Regions from separate parts of the Paenibacillus sp. 203 genome, predicted to be linked through region 3. Evidence: riboswitches for the same ligand, from Rfam matches in the RefSeq annotation. Region 3 holds a riboswitch; each other region holds the start of a gene.
The links. A riboswitch is a leader RNA that binds a small molecule or an ion and turns the genes downstream of it on or off. The one in region 3 is predicted to bind glycine.
Positions count from the first base shown of each region.

Region 1: it holds a riboswitch for glycine, as region 3 does, so the genes downstream of both, sdaAB (L-serine ammonia-lyase, iron-sulfur-dependent subunit beta) here and gcvT (glycine cleavage system aminomethyltransferase GcvT) in region 3, are expected to answer to the same signal.
Region 2: it holds a riboswitch for glycine, as region 3 does, so the genes downstream of both, WA407_RS16575 (alanine/glycine:cation symporter family protein) here and gcvT (glycine cleavage system aminomethyltransferase GcvT) in region 3, are expected to answer to the same signal.

Region 1 covers NZ_JAXCHD010000007.1:13,858-16,962, reverse strand. The annotation lists gene WA407_RS16965 (DUF6359 domain-containing protein) at 1-1,099, opposite strand, end outside; glycine riboswitch at 1,315-1,430, shown strand; gene sdaAB (L-serine ammonia-lyase, iron-sulfur-dependent subunit beta) at 1,642-2,331, shown strand; gene sdaAA (L-serine ammonia-lyase, iron-sulfur-dependent, subunit alpha) at 2,321-3,105, shown strand, end outside.
Region 2 covers NZ_JAXCHD010000006.1:342,604-345,708, reverse strand. The annotation lists partial or broken gene WA407_RS16585 (NADH-dependent alcohol dehydrogenase) at 1-9, shown strand, start outside; gene WA407_RS16580 (hypothetical protein) at 46-186, shown strand; gene WA407_RS16575 (alanine/glycine:cation symporter family protein) at 286-1,704, opposite strand; glycine riboswitch at 1,864-1,958, opposite strand; glycine riboswitch at 1,977-2,053, opposite strand; partial or broken gene WA407_RS26765 (family 1 glycosylhydrolase) at 2,220-2,486, opposite strand; gene WA407_RS26760 (family 1 glycosylhydrolase) at 2,476-2,589, opposite strand; gene WA407_RS16565 (LacI family DNA-binding transcriptional regulator) at 2,849-3,105, shown strand, end outside.
Region 3 covers NZ_JAXCHD010000005.1:89,850-92,954, forward strand. The annotation lists gene gcvPA (aminomethyl-transferring glycine dehydrogenase subunit GcvPA) at 1-713, opposite strand, end outside; gene gcvT (glycine cleavage system aminomethyltransferase GcvT) at 840-1,940, opposite strand; glycine riboswitch at 2,117-2,215, opposite strand; gene gcvH (glycine cleavage system protein GcvH) at 2,610-3,008, shown strand.

The DNA.
Region 1 (3,105 bases), on a different contig from region 3:
GCGTAGATCCTGCATGCATTGCAATCGAGCGCACACCCTTGGTAATGCCGAAAGATTGATCTGCGGCTACTATGTCAGTAGCATTCACGTCACCAAGCGCATTATAACGGAAACGAACACCAAAGTTGGTCGCCAGCCAATCGGAGCTTGTTAATCCTTGCATCGCCGGTGATGCTGCTTCTTCTGCAGTCATGCCTTTGGCCGGATTAGTATAGGCTCCACGACGGTAGCCATTCATAACTTCGGAGGAATCCCAACGGTTTTTGTTACGGTCCGCATTATAATGATCGGAGATGAAGAAGACGCTCCCCCCGTTATTCACGTATTGCAGCAGAGCGGCCTGCTCGGATGCCTTAAAGGCAACATTCGCTTCACCAATAATGAACACATCATATTGGCGCAGCTTGTCATATGTTATGGCCTGCTCTCCATAAGTAAAAGGAATGGGACGATTCAATTGGTCTACCGTAAAGCCTACATTACGCAGTCCATTGGCAAAGTCGGAAAAGGCGCCTTCAATGACCCAATCTGCTGCACCAGCGGTCTGTGCGTGCGTATTATCGAACAGCACCTTTTTGCCTTTTCCATCCGGCAATGTAGTACCGGGTTGACCCGGGTTGCCAGGTTCACCTGGTTCCCCCGGTTCGCTTCCGCCCACCAGTTCAACAGCGCTTGGGCTTTTCACTCCACCAAAATTATTGTAGGCGCCGAGTGTACCCGTCACACGAATTTTGCTGCCGATCAGCTCAGGATGGCCTGACAGCCCAAATTGCCCTCTATACGCTGAAGTCAGCTGTACATCCAATAGATTAGACGTATTACGTTCATTTGCCTGATCGGCAATCAGTACGTTAAAATCATTCGCGAACGGAGAAGAAAAGTTAGCCGTTTTCGATCCGGTAGCATGTCCGACAATGAAGCCTTCCACCGTCACCGTACCTCCACTGCTTTGGCCCTGAAGTGCTTCGGCTACTGTCGATGCTCCCTCTGCCTTGACCTGACCGAGTGGAACGAAGATCCCGATCAGCAGTGATACGATTGCTGCTAGATGCAGCATCCCTTTTAAGCGTGAACCTGTGAACCGCAAGCCTTTTACCATACGTCAATATCCCTCCTATGTTTTCCATAAATGTACTTGTCCTTTATCAGATTAGCCGCCAATCTTCTAATTCCTTCCTGATTTCATCCATAATTATGTAAATTTTAATCTTTTTTATTGGAAACGCACCTGTTTATGTAAAAATTGAACCCTGTGATTGACACCGAGCACGGCATACATTACCCTAAGAAAGACATGTAGAACGGTATACGCGAATGAAGATGACGGGAGAGTCTGTCCAGGGAGCCTACACTCTGGCGGCACCGAAGGAGCAAGACGCCAGCACCCGGCTGGCGGATAATCTCTCAGGTCCATGTATCGTCATCTGACGCAACTCTGGAGAGAGCGCAAGCCACCCAAGGGGTAAGGCGGTAAGAACACCGCACGAAACTCTCAGGTAACGAGGACAGAGATAAGGGAAACTTCCTTATCCTGTCCTTTTTTGTGCTCACATTGTGCGTCAGCATTAGGAACCGTCATAACCGCGCAAAGACGCGGAAATACCATATAGTATGGTATTAGAACATACAGGGGGCCACACCATGCGTTTCAAAGATGTATTTTCTATTATCGGCCCGGCCATGACCGGACCTTCCAGTTCACACACCGCAGGCGCGGTGCGACTCGCACGCGTTGCCCGGCACTGGCTCGGAGCGCAGCCTGACCGTGCCCGCATGACATTATACGGCTCCTTTGCCGATACGTATAAAGGACACGGTACAGATCTGGCGCTCATCGCAGGACTGCTTAATTACGATACGGACGATCACCGGATTCCCGATGCCGAGCAGTGGGCCGAACAAGCCGGGATGGCCGTGGAATTCGCCGTCAGCGGACTCCCCGCCCCTCATCCGAACACTGTCCGTTTCGAGCTGTGGAAGGGCGAGGATCAGCGCACACTGTTGGGCTCCTCCATCGGCGGCGGCAGCATCCATGTCCAGCAACTGAATGAATTCCGGGTCAATCTGACCGGGGAGCTGCCTACGCTGGTGCTTCTCCACTCAGATAAACCCGGTACATTAGGTGCGGTGACTTCAGCGCTCGGCGCTGCTGACATTAACATTGCCTATATGCATGTGGATCGCAAAGGCCGAGATGGTGAAGCACTTACCGCCATCGAAACGGACAGTCCACCTACGGCTGAACTGATCGCAAAACTGCGCTCTTTGCCTCATATGTATGAAATTAAAATGATTAATTTGAAAAAAGGAGCTGAATCCGATGCGGTTTAGCCATTTGCATGAGATCAGCGCTTTATGCGCTGAAGAATCCACCACGATTGGCCGCTTGATGATTCAAGAGCAGGTACAAGAAACGAATACAACGGAGGAAGAAATCTTTCGTCAAATGTCTGATTATTATGAAGTCATGAAGGAAGCCGTTCATCGCGGACAGACACAAGACACCGTATCCCGCAGTGGATTGACGGGCGGGGACGGCAAGCGCCTAGCCGAGTATCTGCGGGCAGGGGAAACCTGCTCCGGCGATGCCTCCGCGCTCGCCATGGCTTATGCCCTCTCCGTGTCGGAGGTTAATGCATCCATGGGTCGCATTGTCGCCACGCCTACCGCAGGCTCATGTGGGGTTATCCCTGGTGTATTCATCAGTGCGCAGGAGCGGTTCGGCTGGGATGATGAGCATATGGTGAACGGACTATTCGCCGCTGGAGCTATTGGCTACGTGATCGCCAACAACTCCTTCATTTCTGGCGCGGAGGGAGGCTGTCAGGCTGAGATTGGCTCAGCTATCGGGATGGCCGCTGGTGCTATGGTCGAGCTGCGCGGTGGTACGCCTGAACAGGCTGTTCACGCCGTGGGTCTCGCTCTTAAGAACACGCTCGGCCTGATTTGCGACCCCGTCGCCGGACTCGTGGAGATCCCGTGCATTGTGCGCAACGGGCTGGGAGCCGTGACTGCGCTTGCCGCAGCGGACATGGCTTTGGCGGGTGTGCGTAGCGCTATTCCGTCTGACGAAGTCATTGACGTGATGCTTGAAGTCGGCAGTGC
Region 2 (3,105 bases), on a different contig from region 3:
ATCACCAACTGAGAAACGAACGAAAAATACGTATGGGGCAGCGCGGTGACGCATACGAGTGCATTCTGGACAAGTCTCGGTGCCCCTTCCACCCTGGTCGATTACAATATTAATGATGAGCAATCAGAAAAAATCGTAAACATTGCAGCCGGTGAAATGGAATATGGAGGCTTTGGTAAAAGTTGAATCAGGCATATATTATGGCTTCTTTACGCGCATCACTTTAAAAATCAAAAAGGGAGTGTCCCCAAGCCTATGATGGCTGAGGGCACTCCCTTTTTGATTTTATGAATTAACCGTTTGTCCTTTTTCTTCTACTTGGATAGCAGCCCCTACATTGGCACCTGCAAGAATGCCCTTTTTCTTATTAGGATACAAAGAATCCATATAGGTTCGGGTTTCTGCAACTACGATTCCCGATAAGCCAAGCAGTGCGATCAGATTCGGGAAAGCCATCATTGCGTTAAAGATATCTGCCAGTAGCCAAATGGCTTCCAACTTGATGAACGCACCTCCTGCTACAAGTGCGATGAACAGATAACGGTATGGTTTAATCCATTTGACACCCAGTAAATATTCAACACAACGTTCTCCGTAGTAATTCCAGCCAAGTATCGTTGTGAACGCAAATAAAATAAGGCTAATCGTCACGAGCTCTGCACCAGCCGGAAAGGCACTGGAAAACGCATGCTGGGTCATCAGACCTCCATCGTCATTTCCACTCCATATTCCCGTAACCAGCAACGTAAATCCCGTCAGATTACAAATAATCATCGTATCAATAAATACGCCTGTCATGGATATCAGCCCTTGTTCTGCAGGCCATTTCGTCTTAGCAGCTGCTGCTGCAATTGGCGCACTTCCCAAACCGGCTTCATTAGCAAAAATACCTCTGGCAACTCCGCTTCGCATCGCCAACATAATCGTCGCTCCGGCAAATCCACCCGTTGCAGATGTGGTCGAGAAGGCCCCTTGTAATACTAAAGCAATCGCATGAGGAAGCTCTCCTGCAAACTTAATGAGTACAATTAAGCAAACTACGATATAGAGCCCCGACATGAATGGAACAATCTTTGTGGATACCTTGGCAATACTTTTGAGTCCTCCAATCGTAACAACAGCCGTTAACACGGAAATAATGATCGCTGTAACTACCGTTGGCACTCCAAAGCTACTTTCCGTCGAAGAAACGATAGCCTTTACTTGCGGAAAAGTACCGATTCCAAATAGGGCTACAAGAACACCAGAAAAGGCAAACAACATCGCCAGCGGCTTGAAACGGCGGCCAAGCCCGTTTTCAATATAATACATCGGACCACCCGAAAATTGTCCGTTCCGGTCTTTAACACGGTATTTAACGGATAATAATCCTTCCGCATATTTGGTTGCCATCCCGAAAAAAGCTGCAACCAGCATCCAGAATAATGAACCGGGCCCACCCAGTTTGATCGCTGTTGCCACGCCGACGATACTTCCTGTACCTACAGTAGCTGCCAGTGCCGTACTCAATGCTCCGAAGCTGCTTACATCTCCGCTACCTTCGTCCGGCGCTTTACCAATTAGCTTGAGCGCCAAAGGCAATCGAATAACCTGAAGTAGCTTCAAACGGATCGTTAGCCACAACCCAGTGCCCATTACGAGAATAAGAAGCGGCGCTCCCCATATCCAGCTGTCAATCGTTTCTAATACATGTACCAAATTCATTTCAACCCGCTCCTCCAGCATATTAGAAAACAAAAAAGAGTCAAATCCGCTGATTCGACTCCTGGAGAGGTTAAAGGCACGAAAAAATACAACCATCTTGTGCAGGTTTCTACCTCTAATAGCTCATAAAAAAGCCTAGGGCATTCCCTGTCACAGGTTATTCGCGTCTCTGTCCTTTTGCCTGAGAGTTTAAGCAGATGTTCTCTGCGGTGCACCTTCGGCGCCCAATTAAGGGTCTCTCCAGAGTTCTGTCCGTTTACGGTCCCCGCTTGTTGCTGTAATCAGCCTAAGCACCTGAGAGTTTTGCCCCTTCGGTCGGAACTTTCGTTCCATCTCCCGCAAACATCAACCAGACATATGAAATTTTTATTCATTATACAGAAAACTTTCAGCTTATTACAAGTGAAAAGTTTGTGAAGCCCTCTGAAATATTATTATTGTGTCTATCGAAAAAGCGGGTACAGCAGATTGCATCCTTAGGATGTCCTCTGCTATACCCGCCCGAGATGATGGAATTACAATTCTTCACCATTGGTTGCTATCACATTTTTATACCAGTTAAATGAGTCCTTTTTGGAGCGTTTGAGCGTTCCGTTACCGTCATCATCCAGATCAACGTAAATAAATCCGTAGCGCTTGGACATTTCGGAAGTAGACATGCTCACAAGGTCGATAGGGCCCCAGCTGGTGTAACCAATCAGATCAACACCGTCGGCAATCGCTTCCTTCATTTGGGCAATATGCTGACGCAAGTAATCAATTCGATACGTGTCATGCACAGAGGTCAATAACCACACCGCCACCGGTGAACAGACTCATGGTCATTACATTGATTTCATTAAAGGTCATCCAGTATTTTACTTTATCCTTATAGCGTGTAAACACTGTTTCGGCATAATTTACGTAATGCTATGACTTCACGTCCCAGCCAGCCATTATACTTCTGAATCAGACCTAGCGGTGTTTCATAATGTGACAATAATACTTTAAAGCCCATTTCAGCGAACAATGCAACCTAACGATAACCGTTCTCCTTTGAAATGCATTGACAGATACCTTAAAATAGACGTAATGCCTTCATAAGCATCCTAATCGTTGTAACGCGTTTCATGTCAAGTATTTTTTTTATGTGAGGAGAAGCACCATGTCGAATCTTGATCAAATTGCAAAACTGGCGGGCTTTTCCAAAGCTACGGTATCCAGAGTATTAAATCAGTCCCCCCATGTTAGTCATGAAACAAGAGCTAAAATTTTGAAAATCATGCAGGAATTAGATTATGTTCCTAATCGAAATGCCATTTCTCTATCCAAGGGTCAGACGCTTCAGATCGGTATCATTACTTCAACTATTAATGAAATTGTTCTCGCTTTTCTGGACAGCTTTGTGGAAGTAGCGGGCCA
Region 3 (3,105 bases):
AAAAGACCTTTGTGCGCATGGATGAGATCAGCCATCGGCTTCAGGTTTTCCACGGCTCCGAAAAAGTTGGGGCTTTGGACCAAAACAGCCGCAGTCTGTTCCGATACGGCCGCCGCTAACGCATTAGCATCCGTTACGCCGTCCGAACAGCCGATCTCCACGATGTCCAAATCCAATCCGCGTGCATAGGCTGCCAATACCTGACGTGCTTCCGGATGGACGGACCTTGATACGATAAGCTGTTTACGGCGGGTAGCTGCGGCGGACAGTGAGCCCGCTTCCGCCAGTGCAGTCGCTCCGTCGTACATGCTGGCATTAGCTACAGCCATGCCCGTCAATTCGCAAATATACGACTGAAATTCGAAAATGGCTTGTAGCTCGCCTTGGCTTACTTCCGGCTGATAGGGGGTGTAGGCTGTATAGAATTCCGAGCGTGAAGTGATGTGCTGGATGACGGACGGAATATGATGATCATAAATTCCTGCGCCAAGAAAGCTGGCATGTGTGTCTGTATTGGCGTTGTGTCCAGCAAGCTCGGCCAAGTGGCGGGTTAAGGCTCTCTCGCCGAGTCGAGAAGAAAGAGGGAGTTCCCCTTGATATCGAATGGCCTCTGGAATGTCACTGAATAAATCATCGATGGATGAAACGCCGACCACACGCAGCATTTCGGTTTGATCCTGTTCAGTCATAGGGAGATAACGATGCTGCTTCATAGGTTCTAGCTCCTTTCGAAAAGCAAAATTTTAAATCGTAAATTAGCTAATAAAAAAGTGTGAGATGAGAAACCCGGAAGTTCATATCTGACATGTTTGCTTTATAGAAATAAGGAGAGTTTAAGATCAGCGCGGGCGTTTATAAAAGGGTGCTGTCACCACCTCGGCACGCAGGCGTTTGCCACGAATCTCAACCTCCAGCGGTGTGGAGAGGGCGCTAAAACGACTGTCTACCAAGGCGAGGCCGAGATTACGCTTCAAGGTGGGCGACTGAGTCCCCGTTGTGACCTCACCGATGTGTTGTCCTTCTGCGAATACCGGGTAATGGGCGCGTGGGATACCGCGATCCATCATTTCCAGCCCGATCAATTTGCGAGGAATCCCTTGATCTTTCTGACGTTGCAGTGCTTCTCTACCGATAAAATCTCCCTTATTCAGCTTGACGAAGAACCCTAGACCGGCTTCGAGTGGTGAAATCGTGGCAGATAACTCCTGTCCGTACAGCGGCAACCGTGCCTCAAAGCGTAGGGTATCCCGAGCACCAAGTCCAGCGGGAATCAGCCCATACGACTCACCGGAACGAAGCAAACCCTCCCATACGGCTGGTGCTTCCGCAGCAGGTACATAAAACTCAAAACCGTCTTCGCCCGTATATCCGGTTCGTGAGACGAGTGCTTTTGCTCCGAACAATGGCACATTCTCATGGAAGCGGAAAGATGCCAGATTCGTAATGTCCGTATCTGCCACGGCTGCGGCAATACGTGCTGCTTCCGGTCCTTGCAACGCCAGCAATGCTATCGCATCAGACACATTCTCCATGTGAACGGATGCAGGCCTATGGCGAATGAGCCAATCCCAATCCTTATCGATGTTAGAGGCGTTCACAACGAGCATGTAGCGCTCCGGTCCTTTGCAGTAAACAAGCAGGTCGTCTACTACCCCTCCATCGGGGTAACACAGGAGTGAATATTGTGCCTGACCTGGTTCCAACTGGCTGACATCATTTGTGGTCACCCTTTGCAGAAAAGCTTCGGCCTCTTTGCCTTCAACCAAAAATTCGCCCATATGCGATACATCGAATAAACCCGCACGTTGCCGGACGGCCTCATGCTCCTTTTGAATGCCGCTAAACTGAACGGGGAGCTCCCAGCCGCCAAAGTCAATACAACGAACCCCAGACTGCGTCCCGTAGGACGAATATAGCGGTGTTTTTCGCAAATTAGTCATTTTTCCACTCCTATTCGGTGTGATCGGCTAAACAAAAAAGACAGGCCGAAAAAAACGTATAGACGGCAGTCTACACTCTTTTTTCAGCTCTGTCCTTGATACCAGAAAGTTACCCCGGTATGTACCGGGTTTCCCCTTGGGTGATCCGCTCCAATAGCGAATGCTCTCCAGAGATGCGTCCGGCAGAGGTCCTTTTGCCTGAGAGATTCACCTGCAATGCAGGCTTACTCCTTCGGCGCTACCTTCGGGATCAACAGTATATTACCTGGCTTTGCAGATAACAACTTGATCCGATTCGCGTGCACAACTGTCTCATAAGCGGCAACAGCTATGCGAATCTTTTTGGCAGTCTCTCCCTCCGCGTTCATCCGCGTTTGCAGTTGTCGGGGTGTTTCCCAAAGCATTTGCTATAACCCATTAATACGCAAATTCATTCAAAATGTCAATAAAAATGTCATCAAAAACAATATAAAAAACATTTAATATATAAATAAGGATATGTAAGCGTTTGTTATAAGTTATCATATTTTTATATAGTACGCCATATGAGGTCATATGAAGTATTTTTGTTAGTATTATTGACATGAGTGTTCCTGTTGTCATAATCTTAACCTGTCTAATACAGGTGAGCAAAAGCGATTTTATTCATATGGAAGCGAGGGGAACAAAATGGGTGAAGTGAAGCAGCAACTTTGGTATACAGACGAACATGAGTGGGTTCAGCGCACAGAGAATGGAACGTTGCGGATTGGTATTACAGATTTTGCACAGCATCAACTGGGTGATATTGTTTTTGTAGAATTACCTGAGGCGGGAGTAACGATTGAGCAGGGAGCGGAAATCGGTACGATTGAATCGGTGAAGACGGTATCCGACCTTTTTGCTCCGGTGACGGGAACCGTATTAAAAGTGAATGAAGCGCTGGAAAGTACGCCTGAGCTAGTGAATGAATCTCCCTATGAAAAAGGTTGGATGATCGAAGTAGAGATAGATAAAGATGTGGAGGAAGCATTGGGCAAGCTACTGTCTGCGGATCAATACGAGCAGTTGATTTCTGATGTGCAATAATGAGCAATACAGCATGAAATAATAACGCTTTATTCTGGTTTTTTATATGGATATTGAATTAAATAAGAGCATCGTTAGTCCGCTCAGTTTTTGTATA